DNA from 3 places in the Streptosporangium sp. OZ121 genome. Region 2 is predicted to be linked to each of the others. Evidence: riboswitches for the same ligand, from Rfam matches in the RefSeq annotation. Region 2 holds a riboswitch; each other region holds the start of a gene.

Region 1 (5,225 bases), on a different contig from region 2:
GACCTGGTCTTCACCGCCGCCGAGGCCAAGTGGACCACCGCCTTCGCCCGGCGCGGCCTGATCGCCGAGTACGGCATGTCGTGGGTCCTGCCCCGGCTGGCCGGTCAGGCCAGGGCCATGGACCTGCTGCTGTCGGGCCGCACCTTCACCGGCGCCGAGGCATGCGAGCTGGGCCTGGCCGGCCGGTCGGTGCCGGGGGAGAGCCTGATGGAGGAGACGCTGGCCTACGCCCGCGAGCTGGCGGCGTACAGTTCCCCGGCCTCGATGGCCGTGATCAAGCGTCAGGTCTGGGGTGACTGGCAGCAGAGCCTGGAGGCGTCGGAGTCGGCCGCGACGCGTCTGATGGCCGAGTCCTTCGGCCGGTCGGACTTCGTCGAGGGTGTCGCCAGCTTCGTCGAGCGCCGCGCACCCGGCTTCCCGCCCCTGTAGTCCCCCGCGGTCCCGCTGGGGTCCTTCGCGGGCGGGGCCGGCGGCCTTCCGTTTCGTCGAGCGCGGGACGCCGTCGAGCGCGGGACGTCGCCGGGCCACCGGGCCGGGCCGGCCTCCGGCTTGAGGGGCGCGGGGGCACGAGGGGTGCGGGGGGTGAGGGGGCGTCCCGGATCAGGCGGGCGGTTCTCCGGTCACGAGCACCGCGACGCCGTCGAGGATGCGGTCCATGCCGAAGGCGAACTCGTCGTCGGGACCGCCCGACATGTCGAAGACCCGGGCTTCGAGAAGCTCGTGGATCTCGGGGAAGCGCTCGGCGTCGGTGAGCCTGGCGAGTGACCGGGCGTAGCCGGACAGCGCCTCCTCGTCGGTGACCTGGGAGGCGTCGAAGGCGTCCTGGAGGTCGGCCAGCAGCGCCACCTCGGTCCTGACGAAGCCGTTGACCAGCAGCAGCGCCGCCAGCTTCGTGTCCGGGTCGAGCCCGGTGCCGCGCAGGCAGCGCAGCCCGGCCTCCAGCCAGGCGACGTGGTTGGGCATGATCCCCGGGCCCGTGATGGGGATGCGCAACGACCAGGGGTGCTTCTGCAGGGAGGCGCGCATGGCGGCGGCCCACCGGTGGACGCCCCGGCGCCAGTCGTCGCCCGGCTCCGGAAGCGGGGGAGGCGGGCCGAGCACCGCGTCCGTGATGAGCATGAGCAGGTCGCCCTTGGAGGTGACGTAGCGGTAGAGCGCCATCGTGGAGACGCCGAGCTCGGCGGCGATCTTGCTCATCGAGACCGCGGGGAGTCCCTCCGCGGAGCCCACCCGCAGGGCCGCCTCCACGATGTGCTCCAGGCTCAGGGTGCGTTTGGGTCCCTTGCCGGGCCGCTCGCGCAGCCCCCAGGCGATCTCCACGCTTTCCGGCACTTCCATCGCGCTCCCGGGCTTGACCGTCCTTTCCTGCGAGTGTATACCTTACGCAGTACCGCGTATGCCATAAACAGTAGAGCGTACGCCATACGCAGGAGGGGTAGTGGAACCAGCGATAGAGGTCGTCGGCCTCACCAAGTCCTACGGCCGGGTCGCCGTCCTGGCCGGTGTCGACCTGCGCGTCGCCAGGGGCAGCGTGTACGCGCTGCTCGGTTCGAACGGCGCGGGCAAGACCACGACCGTGCGCATCCTGGCGACGCTGGTCGGGCCGGACGCGGGGCGGGCCACGGTGGCCGGGTTCGACGTCGTGCGCGACCGCCGCCGGGTCCGCCGCGCCATCAGCCTGACCGGCCAGCACGCGGCGGTCGACGAGTTGCTGACCGGCGAGGAGAACCTGCGGATGATGGGCCGCCTGTCCGGCCTGTCACGCGCGGCGGCCCGCCGCAGGGCGGCCGAGCTGCTGGAGCGGTTCGACCTGGCCGAGGCGGGGAGGCGGCGGGTCGGCACGTACTCGGGCGGCATGTGGCGACGGCTGGACCTGGCCGCGGGGCTGGTCGGCGCGCCGTCGGTGATCTTTCTCGACGAGCCGACCACCGGTCTCGACGTGCGGAGCAGGCAGGCGATGTGGGAAGTGATCACCCAGCTCACCGGCTCGGGCACCACGGTCTTCCTGACCACCCAGTATCTGGAGGAGGCCGACAGCCTGGCCGACAGGATCGCGTTGCTCGACGGCGGGCGGGTGGTCGCGGAGGGCACCGCCGACGAGCTCAAGGCGAGGGTCGCCGCCTGGCGGCTGGACCTCGTCCTGTCCGACGCGCGGTCGTTCGCCGAGGTGACGTGCCTTCTCGGGGCGCGGGCCGTCCACGCCGATCTCGCCACGCTGACCGTCGGGGCGGCCACCGACGGGAGCGCCACGGGGATCCGGGCCCTGCTGGACGAGGTGGACCCGGGGCGCTCGGCGGTCGAGAGGTTCACCGTGCGCGGCGCCACGCTCGACGACGCGTTCCTCGCGCTGACGGACAGGGAGCGGGCCGGTGTCTGAACTCGCCGCCTGGCCGGTGATGACCGGCCGTGCCGTCCGCCTGTCGCTGCGCAACCTCGACGCGCTGCTCACCTCGTTCCTGATGCCCGTCCTGGTCATGCTGCTGTTCGTCTACCTGTTCGGCGGCGCGATCCAGACCGGCACCGACTACGTCACCTACGCCGTCCCCGGCATCCTCGTCATGTGCGCCTCCTACGGCGCCTCCCTGACCGCGGTCGCCGTCAGCCACGACATGAGCCGGGGGATCGTCGACAGGTTCAGGTCGATGGACGTCGGCGGCGGGGCGTTCCTGGGCGGGCACGTGGCCGCGAGCACCGTGCGCAACCTCACTTCGCTCGCCGTCGTGTTCGCCGTCGCGTTCCTGCTCGGCTTCCGGGCGGACGCGGGCCTGTCCGGCTGGGCCGCGGCGGTGGGGGTCCTGGTGGTGTTCGTCCTGGCCATGTCCGCGGTCTCGGCCCTGGTCGGCCTGCTGGCCAGGACACCGGAGGCCGCGGGCGCCTTCACCTTCCTGGTGATGTTCCTGCCCTACCCGAGCAGCGCCTTCGTCCCGGTGCACACCATGCCCGCGTGGCTGCACGGGTTCGCGGAGAACCAGCCGGCCACGCCGATCATCGAGTCCGTACGCGGCCTGCTGCTCGACCGGCCCGTGGGGAGCGACCCGTGGAAGGCGCTGGCCTGGTGCGGCGGTTTCCTGCTGGTCTCGACGGTCCTCTCCGGCGGGATGTTCCGCCGCCGCGCCCGCTGAGGTCGCGGGGGCGCCGGGAGCGGTGGGGGTGGCGCCGCCCCCGGTACCCCCCGGTGCCCCCGCCCATGGTTCAGCCGACCAGGGTGAGCCAGCGCGGCGCGTCCCCGAAGGGGGCGGTGCGGGAGGTGACGGCCTCCATCAGCCAGGCGGCCGAGGCGCGGGCGTTCTCGACCACGTCGGGCGGGTAGGCGTACTTGACCTGGTGCTCCTCGAACTCGTCCTCGTCGTCCAGGAAGACCCGGCTCGGGCGGCCCTTCAGCAGGTTCCGGCGGGTCCGGATCACGTCGAGGTCCAGGTCGACCATGGTGACCTCGCCGTCTCTCCACTCCGGCACCGTGGAGACGTCGCAGTAGATCTCGTGCTTGTTCGGGGCGGCGTTGAAGGCGGCCGTCCACCAGGCGTCGCGGGGGAAGAGCATCACGAACGGATGCGGCCAGGCGACCGCGGGACCGTCGCCCTTGTGACCACTGGAGCCGGCCACGCAGCCCGTCCACACCCCGTGCTCGTCCTCGCCGAGGAGCAGGCCGCGGTGGTGCCAGTGCAGTGACCCGTCGTACTTGCGGTAGACCACGTTCACGCTCTCATAGGACATTCCACGACACTAAGGCTTGACAGAGATCTATGTATTTCCTACCCTATAAATAGGTTAAGAGCGTCAGTGAGAAGCCCCGGCCGGCTGACCGGCAACCCTCGCACCGCGGCGGGGTGCCCCCGGGGGAGACCTGGCGGCACGGTGGGCGTGCCGCAAGCGCGGACTCCCTCACCAGGGTCACCGAGACATGCCCGGGAGCGCCACATGTCGAAGACCAGCACACCGAACCACGCGAGCCCCGTCGGCCTCGACACCCACGGCCACCACCGGCCCGGTGGCAGGCCCGGCCCGCGTTGTCCCTTCCAGGGGCGGATCGGCACACCCGCCTTCCCCGCCGAGCCCGGGCGCCACCACCTCTACGTCGCGGCCGTCTGTCCGTACGCGCAGCGCGCGGCCGTGGTCGCCTTCCCGGTCGAGCCGTCGCACGCCGACCGGGACCGCCCGCGCCGCAGAGCCGCCGTATGAGCGCCGCGATCGCCGTCGTCGGCGCCGGGCCGACGGGCACCTGCCTGGTGGAGCGCATCTGCGCCAACGCCGCCGACCTGCTCGGCTGGCCGTCGCTGGACGTCCACGTGATCGACCCCCACCCGCCGGGCGGCGGGCGCGTCTGGCGCCACGACCAGCCGGACCTGCTCTGGATGAACTCCACCGCCGCCGACGTGACGCTCTTCACCGACGAGTCGGTGCGCTGCGAGGGACCGATCCGCCCCGGACCCACGCTGGCCGAGTGGCTCGGCTGCGACCCCGGCGGGTTCGCCTCCCGCCCGGCACAGAACGGCTACCTCTCCCACGTCTTCCGGCAGGCGGTGGCGACCGCCCCGCGCGGCGTCCGGGTGCACGTGCACGCCGCCCGCGCCGTCGACCTCGCCGAGGTCACGGCCTCCCGGTTCGCGGTGAACGGCCGGGACGCGCTCCGGTTCGGCACCCGTGACCGGCGGCGACTGCGCGGCCGGTTCGTGGGGCTGGTGTTCCAGGACGCGCTGACGTCGTTCGACCCGCTCCGTACCGTCGGCGACGAGATCGCCGAGGTGCTCGCCACCCACGACGTCGTACCCCGCGCCGCCCGGAGGGAGGGGCGTGGAGGAGGGGCACGTGGATGAGGTGTTCTTCCTGCCCCGGCACGACTACACCCGCGAGCTGCTCGGCGCGGTGCCCAAGCTGGTGCCGGCCGAGCCCTGACGGAGGCCACGGATGTCGGGCAGGGCCAGCACCCCCAGGCAGGAGATCGCCAGCAGCGCCGCCGCCCCGTACAGGGTGGGGGCCGTGCCCACCGCCCCGGCCAGCGGCCCGGCCAGCGCCATGCCGAGGGGGGTCAGCCCGAGGGAGAGCAGCCAGTCGTACGCGGACACCCGTGAGATCGCCTCGGCCGGGATGTGCTCCTGCACGGCGGTCTCCCACATGGGGGACATGAAGGCCAGGCCGCCGGTCATCAGCCCGTAGGCCACCGCGACGGTCGGTGCGGGCGCTTCGGCGGCGAGCAGGACCAGGGGCAGGGCGCCGAGCGTGAGCGC
Region 2 (5,225 bases):
GCCCGCTGGGGGCGAGCCGGGCCTGGGCGGTGAGGATCCAGCGGACTGCGATACCGCGGGATCCACCGGCTCTTCCCTGCGAATTCACGAAACGGCTACGTCAGACCGCCCGGACGGACTCCGCCTGGGGACCCTTCTGACCCTGGGTGATCTCGAACTCGACCCGCTGGCCCTGCTCGAGGGCACGGTAGCCGTCCATCATGATCGCGGAGTAATGGACGAACACATCCTTACCACCGTCTACCGCGATGAAGCCGTAGCCCTTGTCCGCGTTGAACCATTTGACGGTGCCCTGCGCCACTTGCGACTCCTCTTACTGGTCTTAAGGACGACGCCCATTCCTCTCGCGAAGTCCTCAATCGCCGGGACGGACTTCGCCACGTCGATCGTTCCGACCATACCTGTGGGAAGCGGTAGGGCAACAGAGTCAAGCACCAAACTACCGCTTTACGAGAGCTTTTAGTACGAGAACAGAGTTTCACTATCACTATTAGTTAGTTAAGGGTTACATGACCCATCTAAGTCCCTGAATATGAGCTTGCGTCATAAAACGCGGCACCCGCCCGGCCGGAGCCGGGCGGGTGCCGTGGAGTCGCGGGCGCCCTGGGGGCGGCGCGGGGCGGTCAGCGCCGCGTCAGGGCGGGAGGATCAGCCTCCGGCCACCGCCGGGATGATGGAGACCTGGACGCCGGAGGGCGTGGCCGTGTCGAGGTTGTCGACAAAACGGACGTCCTCATCCCCGACATAGACGTTGACAAAACGTCGGATCTTTCCCGATTCATCAAGAATCCGGGCGCCGATCCCCGGGAAGTCCGCGTCGAGCTTCTGAAGAACATCGCGGAGGGTCTCACCCTCTCCGTTCACCTCGGCGGCACCATCGGTGTAAGTCCGGAGAATCGTCGGAATCCGCACAGAAACGCTCATAATTCAGTACCTTTCACGATTTCTAGGCGATAGCCGCACGGAATGCGTCAAGAGAAGGCCGAATCACCGCGGTCGGGCGCGCCTCCGCGGCCACCGCGTCAAGGGTCTTGAGACCGTCGCCGGTGTTGAGCACCACGGTCTCGGCGTCGGGGTCGAGCGTGCCCGAGGCGACCAGCTTGCGCAGCACCCCGACGACGACGCCTCCGGCGGTCTCGGCGAAGATGCCCTCGGTCCTGGCCAGCAGCCGGATCGCGTCGACGATCTCGGCGTCGGTGACGTCCTCGACCGCGCCGCCGGTGCGGCGGGCGATGTCCAGGACGTACGGGCCGTCGGCCGGGTTGCCGATCGCCAGCGACTTGGCGATCGTGTCCGGCTTGACCGGGCGGATCACGTCGTGGCCCGCCTTGTAGGCGGCGGAGACCGGGGAGCACCCCTCGGCCTGGGCCGCGAAGATCTTGTACGGCCTGTCCTCGACCAGGCCGAGCGCGATCAGCTCCTTGAAGCCCTTGTCGACCTTCGTGAGCTGCGAACCCGACGCGACCGGGATGACGATCTGGTCGGGGATGCGCCAGCCGAGCTGCTCGGCGATCTCGTAGGCCAGGGTCTTGGACCCCTCCGCGTAGTACGGCCGGAGGTTGACGTTGACGAAGCCCCACTGGTCGCCCAGCTCGTCGCCGATGAGCTCGGAGCAGAAGCGGTTCACGTCGTCGTACGTGCCCTCGATGCCGATGAGCCTGCCGCCGTACACGGAGGCCATGACGATCTTGGCCTGTTCCAGGTCGGAGGGGATGAACACGCAGGCGTCCAGCCCGGCCCGCGCGGCGGCGGCGGTCACGGCGCCGGCCAGGTTGCCGGTGGAGGAGCAGGAGAGGGTGTGGAAACCGAAGTTGCGGGCGGCCTCGACGGCGATGGCCACCACGCGGTCCTTGAAGGAGTGCGTGGGGTTGCCGGAGTCGTCCTTCACGTGCAGGGAGCGGATGCCCAGCTCGCGGGCGAGATTGCCGGCGTTGACGAGCTTGGTCCAGCCGGGCGCCATGTTGGGCTTGGCCGCCACGTCGTCGGGGACGGGCAGCAGCGAGCGGTAGCGCCAGATGTTGGTCGGCCCCTCGGCGATGCGCTCCCGGGTCACACGCCCGAAGTCGTACGCGATCTCAAGGGGCCCGAAACACTCGTTACAGGCGAAGCTGGGGCCGAGGTCGTAGCGGGCACCGCACTCCCGGCAGGACAGGGCGACGGCGGGGCCGAAGCGCCGGTCTCGCGCGTCGCCGGCACGACCGGAGGAGGTGGCGGTGTTGTTCTCAGTGGTTGCGAGCGCCATGAAGCGAGGCCTTTCCCTCATCTTCGTCTGGACCACCCTGGTCACAGACCGGAATTGGCACCTGTCCCGGCCGACCTCGTTCAGATCACGAGTCTTGAACCGGGATGGTTGCCGGGGCTTCGCAGGGCCGGTCCCTCCACCCCTCTGGATGAGCAAATATTCAGTTGGAAACCTGACACACAGGTCTTGAGCACTCTACCCCGCCCCACCGCCCTCCTGACTCCTTGTCTCACTGTGCGAGACATGGCGTGTTATCCAGCGGACGACCGGACCCGGGCCGCCGGTCGCGAGGCACCCGGCACGCGTCCCGGACGGCAGGCGGGGCCCCCGCCGGACCCGCGATCCTCGGTGATCGCGGGTCCGGCGGGGGCCCCGTCCCCTTCCGGTCATCGCCGCCGGAGGCGACCCGCCGGAGCGGTCATCACCTCCCGAGGCGACCCGCCGGAGCGGTCACGGCACTCGGCACCCGGAACCCCAGGGTGTAGGGGCCGGAGCCGGCCGCGCTGAACACCCGGTAGCGGTAGTAGCCGGGCGTGCCGGTGTAGGAGATCCTCTCGTCGGGACCCGCGCTGTCGGAGGTGGCGACGACCGCCCAGTTCCTGCCGTTCCACTTCTGCAGGTAAAGGTCGAAGTCGGTGCCGTCGGCGCCGTCCAGGCAGGCGGTCTGGAGACCTCCGACGGTCAGCCTGTAGTACAGGCCCCTCGGCTGGTAGGCGGACCGGCCGGCGGCCAGGGTGCCGGTGTAGGTGTTCGGGAAGCCGGTGCAGGTGCCCGTGACCGGCGGCGGCGGATTGCCCGCGGTGGTCCTCAGGCTCAGGCCGTAGGCGGTGAGGATCTCGCCGACCGGCTGGAAGTAGGTGGTGCCGCCCTGGCTGCAGTCGCCGGTGCCGCCGGAGGTGACGCCCTGGGCCTGGTCGATGGAGATGAACGAGCCGCCGGAGTCTCCGGGTTCGGCGCAGACGTTGGTGCGGGTCAGCCCGAAGACGGTGCCCTGGGGGTAGGTGACGCTGGCGTCGTGCTGCTGGATGAGGCCGCAGTGCCAGTCGGTGGTGGAGCCGGACCGGCAGACCGAGGCCCCCTCGACGGCGACCCGGGCGCCGGCGACGGGCACGGTGCCGCCCGCGCCGTTGTCCACCGTCGGGGTGGCGGTCCAGTCGCTGTTGGTCGCGACCCAGGAGTAGTCGCTGCCCGGGAAGACCGATCCCTGGAAGGTGCCCTGGGCGACGCGGTTGAAGCCGGTGGTGGCGGCGCCGGTCCTGCCGCAGTGACCCGCGCTGACGAAACCCTGCTGGGTGCCCTTGAGCACGGAGAAGCCGATCGAGCAGCGGCTGGTGACGCCGATGTAGTAGGCGTTGCCGCCCACCAGGTCGTTCAGGGTCAGGGGAACCTCGGTGCTGGGCAGCACGACCACCGCCTCCTCGTCCACCCCCGCGCTCTCGACGAAGTTCTGGGCGTCATCAGGTTTCGGGGAGAGGACGACCACCTTGTTCCTCTTCACGTCGACGAAGCGCGCGCTCGACACGAGCGGCCGCGGGGGCAGGGCTTCGTCGATCTTCTGCTTGGTCACGGTGAGCTCCGCCAGCGACCTGGGGACGACCTCGGCCTGGGCTCCCGCGTCGAGGATCGTGGGGATGTCGGCGGCACTGGTGGTGGCCGCCACCAGGGTGTGCGCGGTGCTTCCCCTGAGCCAAACACCGCCGAAACGGGGGCCGAGCCTTCTGCTCAGCTGTATCGCGACCGGGCTCAGGCGGGCCTCGTTGAGCAGCCGGGCCTGGGCCTGGGCCGGGGTCAGGCCGAGATCGCGCTCGAGCGCCTCCAGCATGTTCGGCGGCGGTTTCAGCGCGGCCGACACGGCCGACACGGCCGTGGTGGCGGACGGGGCGGCGGGCATGGCCGGAGCACCCGCCGCCCGGCGTTCGGCGCCGGCCGGTACGGCGGCCAGGGCAAGTGCGGTGGCCGCCAGGACGCATGTCGTGGAAACAGTGTGTCTGCGGAACATGTGGTCTCTCCTCGACCTCGGCTTGCACAGGGTGAGGGGAGATCGCCACATGTCACCGATTGATCACGCGACGTGGGCAACGCCACCCTAAATCAGGTGAGGCCGCCGGAGCCGCACGCCACGCGGAAGGCGCTCTTCGACGGTTCCCACCGGCCGGGCACCCCGGCGGACAACCCGTCAGAGGCCGGAGACCGGGCGGTGGTTCAGAAGCCGTAGGCGTCGCCCAGGGCGCCCTGGACGTACTTGCGCGCCTGGTGGATGCGTGACTTGGCGGTGCCCAGCGGGATGCGGAGCTGCTCGGCCACCTCGTTGTAGTCGAGCTGGCAGATGTCGCGCAGCACCAGCGCCTGGGCCAGCTCCGGCTTCTCGGCCTCCAGCGCCTCCATCGCGTCGAGCAGGTCCAGCCGGGACCCGGCGATCACGCTCACCCGGGCCACGTCCGGCTTCTGCAGCGGCAGCTCGTCGGAGCTCTGCTCGGCCGCGCGGCGCTTCAGCGAGCGGTAGGTGGTCCTGGCGCAGTTGGCGGTCACGATGTGCAGCCAGGTGCTGAACCGTGCGCGCCCCTCGAAGCGGCCGATGTTGCGCGCCACCGCGAGCAGGGTGTCCTGGCAGGCCTCCTCGGCGTCCTGCCGGAAGGGGAGGATCCGGCCGCAGTGCCTGAACACGGCGGGCTCGATCCGCTTCAGCAGCTCACCGAGAGCGCGGTGGTCGCCCTGGGCGGCCGATCGGGCCAGGTCCTCGGTCGTCTCGTCCAGCGCCATCACGGGCCCCCATCAGCGGTCACGGTCGCTGGACATCCTACGGTCGGGGGTCGCGGATGGTGACCCTCCCTCACCGCCACAAGAAGGGTGATAGAGCGGGGCTCATCACTCCACCTACTGACAAGAGCTGACACAATTCGATGGACGCCGTTCCTTCCTTGACCTGAAGAGCGAGGACATCCCGACGAGGTGCCGGTTAACCTTGGGGTCTCCACGCTCAAGG
Region 3 (5,225 bases), on a different contig from region 2:
CCGCCCTGACCGGCACCTCCATGCCGAGCATCCGTTCCACCGCGAGCACGACGCCCAGCTCGTTGGCGAACGCCGACAGCCAGTCGTGCCGGTTGGCCAGCACGATGATCTGCCGGTAGTCGCGCACCTCGAAGAGCTTCTCCGCGCCCCGGTGCATGTAGCCCACGATCGGCTCGGCCGAGCTGATCCGTTCCCCGTCCAGGGTGAGCCGCAGCCGCAGCACGCCGTGCGTGGACGGGTGCTGCGGGCCGATGTTGAGGATCATGTCCTCGGTCGCGAGCTCCTTGCCGTGCGCCCCCCGCACGGCCTCGGCCCCCGCCCCCATTCCCACGCTCAGCTCGCGGGGCGCGCCTTCAGTCATAGGGCCATGCTGTCACGTCAGCCGCGCGAGGCAAGATCCCGCAGGGCGTCGATCAACCGGTCGACGTGCTCGGAGGTGGTACCGATGCCGATGGAGGCGCGGACGGCGGAGGCGGTGACGTCGTCGCAGCCGCCGTCCTTGGCGCCCAGCAGGTGCCGTACGAAGGGGTGGGCGCAGAACTTGCCGTCGCGGACGCCGATGCCGTAGTCGCCGGACAGGACCTCGGCGACCTCGCGGGCGGTGAAGCCGTCCACCACGAAGGAGACGATGCCGACGCGCGGGTGGTCCGGGCCCCACAGGGACAGCTCGTGCACGCCGGGGACGGAGGCGAGACCCGCGCGCAGGCGCTCGAGGAGGTGCTCCTCCTCGCGGACCAGCGGGGTCCAGCCGGTGGCGGTCAGGGCGTCGCAGGCCGCGGCGAGCGCGACGGCGCCCAGCACGTTCGGGGTTCCCGCCTCGTGCCGGGCCTCGGGGTCGTCGTGCCACTCGGTGCCGTCGTCGTTCACGGCCTTCACCGCGCCGCCGCCCCGCAGGTACGGCTCGGCCTCGGCCAGCCAGTCGGAACGGCCGATCAGCGCGCCGGTGCCGAACGGCGCGTAGAGCTTGTGGCCGGAGAAGACCACGTAGTCCAGGTCGAGCGCCGTCAGGTTGAGGCGGCGGTGCGGGACGAGCTGCGCGGCGTCGACGAGGACGCGGGCCCCGTGGCGGTGGGCGATGTGGGCCAGCGCGGCGATCGGCCAGAGCTCCCCGGTGACGTTGGAGGCGGCGGTCACGACCAGCAGCTTGGGGCCGTCGATCGAGGCGAGGGCGTCGTCGGCGGCGCGGACGGCCTCGCCGGGGAAGGCGGGGGCCGCCAGCCGCACGACCCGCTCCCAGGGCAGCAGCGAGGCGTGGTGCTCGGTGTCGAAGACCACGGCGGTGGTGCCCTCGGGCAGGCTGCGGGCCAGCAGGTTGGTCGCGTCCGTGGTGTTGCGGGTGAAGATCACCGAGTCGTCGGGACGGGCGCCGACGAAGGCGCGCACCGTGTGCCTGGCCTGCTCGTAGCGGGCCGTGGTCAGCTGGGACGCGTACCCGGCGCCGCGGTGGACGCTGGAGTAGGCCGGGAGCGCGGCGGCGACGGCGGCGCTGACCGGCTCCAGACAGGGGGCGCTCGCGGCGTAGTCGAGGTTGGCGTAGCGGACGAGCCTGCCGCCCCTGACCGGGACCTCCAGGTCCGAGCCGAGCACGGCCGGGATCGGGCGGTCACCGGACGCGTAGGTCTCGGGGACGGTCACCGGAGCGGCGGCGGTGGCCGGGACGACGGGGGCGGGGCTCGCGGGGGTGAAGATCGTCAGGGTGGACATGCCAGGGCTCCTTCGAGGTCATCGGACCCCAACCCATGACACAGGTGCCTGGAGCCCGCGCTTGCCCGGCACACCTCGTGCCGGACCAGGTCCTCACCCGGGGCACCCCGCCGCGGACGCGAGGGTTGCCGGCCAGCGAGCCGGGGCTTGTCACTGGCACTCATGACCTACGGGGGAACTATAACCGACACCTCGCGGTGCCCCGCAAGTCCGAAACGTGATCAACCCGATATCGGAGCCGGAGCGGGCGTCCTCGGGAACGCCCGGCGGATTTGACAGCGAAGCGTGATGAGGGGGAAGGAACTCCCGGCGTTCCCCGGTCGTCCAGGCAGTCAGTCGAAGAAGCACTCGGGCAGCTGGGCCGGCGGTGCGTTCGGGCGCCGGCCGACGAAGGAGGAAGCAATGGACTGGGTGACCAGCCCGGAGATATGGATAGGGTTCTTCACCCTTGTCGCCCTGGAGATCGTCCTGGGAATCGACAACATCATCTTCATCTCGATCCTGGTGGGCAAGCTCCCGCCCGAGCAGCGCGACAAGGCCCGCAAGCTCGGCCTCGCCGTCGCCCTGCTCAGCCGCCTCCTGCTGCTGCTGGCGTTGTCGTGGGTGGTGAGGCTCACCGAACCGATGTTCGAGGTCTTCGGGCAGGGGATATCGGGGCGCGATCTGATCCTGATACTCGGCGGCCTGTTCCTGCTGGGCAAGAGCGTCCACGAGATGCACGGCAGCCTGGAGGGAGAGGCCCACCACTCCGAGGGCAAGGTCGCCTCCTCCTTCACCTCGGTGATCATCCAGATCATGATCCTCGACGTCGTCTTCTCGCTCGACTCGGTGATCACCGCGGTCGGCATGGTCGACGAGCTGGGCGTCATGGTCGCGGCCGTCATCGTCTCGGTCATCGTGATGCTGGTCGCCTCCGGGCCGATCAGCCGCTTCGTGGACCGGCACCCGAGCATCAAGATGCTCGCCCTGTCCTTCCTGGTGCTGGTCGGCGTCGTGCTCATCGCCGAGGGGTTCGAGCAGCACATCTCGAAGGGCTACATCTACTTCGCGATGGCGTTCTCGCTGCTGGTGGAGCTGCTGAACATCCGGATGCGCGGCAAGGCGGGGCGGAAGCCGGTCGAGCTGCGTTCCCGCTACGAGGCCGACGGCGAGGCCGGCCCGGAGACGCCGGAGGGCACGGAGGCCCCGGTGGGCGCGGAGACCCCGGCGGGCCGGGCGGACGAGCCGGTCGAGAGGGGGAAGCCGGACGAGCAGACCTGATCCTGGACCGGGGATTACGATGCTTACGTGCGCTTTGATCCCTGGAATCCGGAATTCGTCGCCCACCCCTATGACGTCTACGACGAGCTGAGGCGGGAGCGGCCGGTCAGCTTCTTCGAACCGACCGGCCAGTGGCTGGTGGCCAGGCACGCCGACGTCAACGCGCTGCTGCGAGACCGCAGGCTCGGCCGCTCCTACCTGCACGTGGCCTCGCACCAGGAGTTCGGCAGGCCGGACGACCCAGAGTTCCAGGACCCGTTCTGGCGGGTGATCAGGGCGGGAATGCTCGATGTCGAGCCGCCGGTGCACACCAGGCTCCGGCGGCTGGTGTCGAAGGCGTTCACCCCCCGCATGGTCGAGGCGCTCCGCCCCAAGGTCGCCCGGATGGCAGGGGAACTGGTGGACGACTTCGTCGAGCGCGGCGGCGGAGACCTGATCGCCGAGGTCGCCGAGCCGCTCCCGGTCACCGTGATCGCCGAGATGCTGGGCGTCCCCGAGGCCGACCGGCACCTGCTGCGGCCCTGGTCGGCCGACATCTGCGGCATGTACGAGCTCCAGCCGTCGGTCGAGGCCCAGCACACGGCCGTACGGGCGGCCGAGGAGTTCTCCGCCTATCTCGTCGAGCTGGCCCGCGCCCGCAGGGCCGACCCCGGCGACGACCTGATCAGCGCGCTCGCCCTGGTGGCCGACGAGGGTGACAGGCTCACCGAGGAGGAGCTGGTCGGCACCTGCGTGCTGCTGCTCAACGCCGGGCACGAGGCCACCGTCAACGTCACCGGCAACGGCTGGTGGTCGTTGTTCCGCAACCCGGCCGAGCTGGACCGGCTCCGCGCCGACCACACCCTGCTGCCCACGGCGGTCGAGGAGCTGATGCGCTGGGACACCCCGCTGCAGATGTTCGAGCGCTGGGTGCTGGAGGACATCTCGGTGGGCGGGGTCGACATCCCGCGCGGCACCGAGGTGGCGCTGCTGTTCGGCTCGGCCAACCGCGATCCCGAGGTCTTCGCCGACCCCGCCCGCCTGGACGTGGGCCGGGCCGACAACCCGCACATCTCCTTCGGCGCAGGGATCCACTTCTGCCTCGGGGCACCGCTGGCCAGGGTCGAGCTGATCGAGTCCTTCGGCGCCCTGCTGCGCAAGGCCCCGAAGATGGAACTCGCCGCCGAGCCCGTCTGGGGACCGGGCTACGTCATCCGCGGTCTCACCTCCCTGGACGTGCGGGTCTGAACCGGCCTCGGACCTGGAGGCGCGGGTCTGAACCGGCCTCGGACGAAGCAGCCGGAGCGGGCGACGCGGACGGGCCACGGGTGTGCCCGGCCCGTGCCGTCCGTGGACGAGGGCACGGCGGCCGGGCGGCGCCCCGCCGGCTCCGCCGCCCGCACCGTGGCCCCGCGGGAACGACGTCGGTCCGGCGGGTCAGTGACGGCTCTGCGACAGCCAGCCGAACCCGCCGAGGCCGCCCGCGGCGATGAGCTCCGCCTCCTCCGAGGCCCTCGCGAGGGCCTGCAGGTAGCCGCGCGGGTCGTTCCTGGCCTGCTCGACCGGCGGGCGGCCTCCGGTGATCCCGAGGGCGCGCAACGCCTCGCGCTGCGTGGTCAGCGCCGTCGTGACGGCTCCGGCGCTCTCGCCGGAGGCCGCGCAGGCGTCGAGCGCCACGTGGGCGGTGATGTCGCACGAGCCGTCGGGCACGGGCGCGACCATCGCCCCGTCCCGGTAGCCGGCCAGCGTGCCGTACGGCGGCCGGTCGTCCAGGGCGTGGGAGTAGTCGATCGCGATCGCCCTGCCGCGCGCCAGCCGTACGATCACCGACGCCCAGGCCCTGTCGCGCGGCCTGCCGATCTCGGCCCGTTCCCCGACGGCCCGCATCGGCCACCATCGGTCCAGCCAGGCGAGATCCGCCTCCGAGGGCCTGCCGCCGAGGCGTTCCTCACCGTCGGTGACGTTGACCATGACCAGCCGGGGCCCGTCGGCCGTCTGCTCCGCGATGTCGACCGGCACGTTGTCGAGCCACTCGTTGGCGATCACCAGCCCGTGGATCCCGTCCGGCGCGGCCCTCGACCAGACGATCTCCTCGGGCAGCGCCGCCGGCCGGGGCGCCAGGTCGACCGCGGTCACCCGCAGTCTCGACCGGAGCGCGGGCGGCGCCGCGGCGAGCACACCCGCCGCCAGCTCGCCCTCACCGGCGCCGATGTCGACCAGGTCGAGCACGTCGGGGCCGCCGAGCGCCTCGTCGATCGCGGCCAGCTCGCGCAGCACGGCCT

What was found. Region 2 has a riboswitch for S-adenosylmethionine ahead of thrC (threonine synthase). Riboswitches for the same ligand answer to the same signal wherever they lie in the genome.
Region 1: it holds a riboswitch for S-adenosylmethionine, as region 2 does, so the genes downstream of both, ACTOQ1_RS32240 (hypothetical protein) here and thrC (threonine synthase) in region 2, are expected to answer to the same signal.
Region 3: it holds a riboswitch for S-adenosylmethionine, as region 2 does, so the genes downstream of both, ACTOQ1_RS30215 (aminotransferase class V-fold PLP-dependent enzyme) here and thrC (threonine synthase) in region 2, are expected to answer to the same signal.

The regions. Positions count from the first base shown of each region.
Region 1 is NZ_JBPXMC010000024.1:104,293-109,517, reverse strand. Features, by position in the region: gene ACTOQ1_RS32265 (enoyl-CoA hydratase-related protein) at 1-429, shown strand, start outside; gene ACTOQ1_RS32260 (TetR/AcrR family transcriptional regulator) at 601-1,338, opposite strand; gene ACTOQ1_RS32255 (ATP-binding cassette domain-containing protein) at 1,439-2,377, shown strand; gene ACTOQ1_RS32250 (ABC transporter permease) at 2,370-3,122, shown strand; gene ACTOQ1_RS32245 (DUF402 domain-containing protein) at 3,193-3,714, opposite strand; SAM riboswitch class IV at 3,767-3,879, shown strand; gene ACTOQ1_RS32240 (hypothetical protein) at 3,919-4,179, shown strand; gene ACTOQ1_RS32235 (FAD/NAD(P)-binding protein) at 4,176-4,814, shown strand; gene ACTOQ1_RS32230 (MFS transporter) at 4,839-5,225, opposite strand, start outside.
Region 2 is NZ_JBPXMC010000052.1:26,710-31,934, reverse strand. Features, by position in the region: gene ACTOQ1_RS41900 (cold-shock protein) at 101-301, opposite strand; gene ACTOQ1_RS41895 (MoaD/ThiS family protein) at 649-924, opposite strand; gene thrC (threonine synthase) at 947-2,242, opposite strand; SAM riboswitch class I at 2,257-2,397, opposite strand; gene ACTOQ1_RS41885 (S1 family peptidase) at 2,664-4,241, opposite strand; gene ACTOQ1_RS41880 (RNA polymerase sigma factor) at 4,445-5,002, opposite strand.
Region 3 is NZ_JBPXMC010000021.1:102,459-107,683, reverse strand. Features, by position in the region: gene ACTOQ1_RS30220 (NADH-quinone oxidoreductase subunit D) at 1-361, opposite strand, end outside; gene ACTOQ1_RS30215 (aminotransferase class V-fold PLP-dependent enzyme) at 379-1,704, opposite strand; SAM riboswitch class IV at 1,757-1,872, opposite strand; gene ACTOQ1_RS30210 (TerC family protein) at 2,107-2,964, shown strand; gene ACTOQ1_RS30205 (cytochrome P450) at 2,992-4,191, shown strand; gene ACTOQ1_RS30200 (SAM-dependent methyltransferase) at 4,381-5,225, opposite strand, start outside.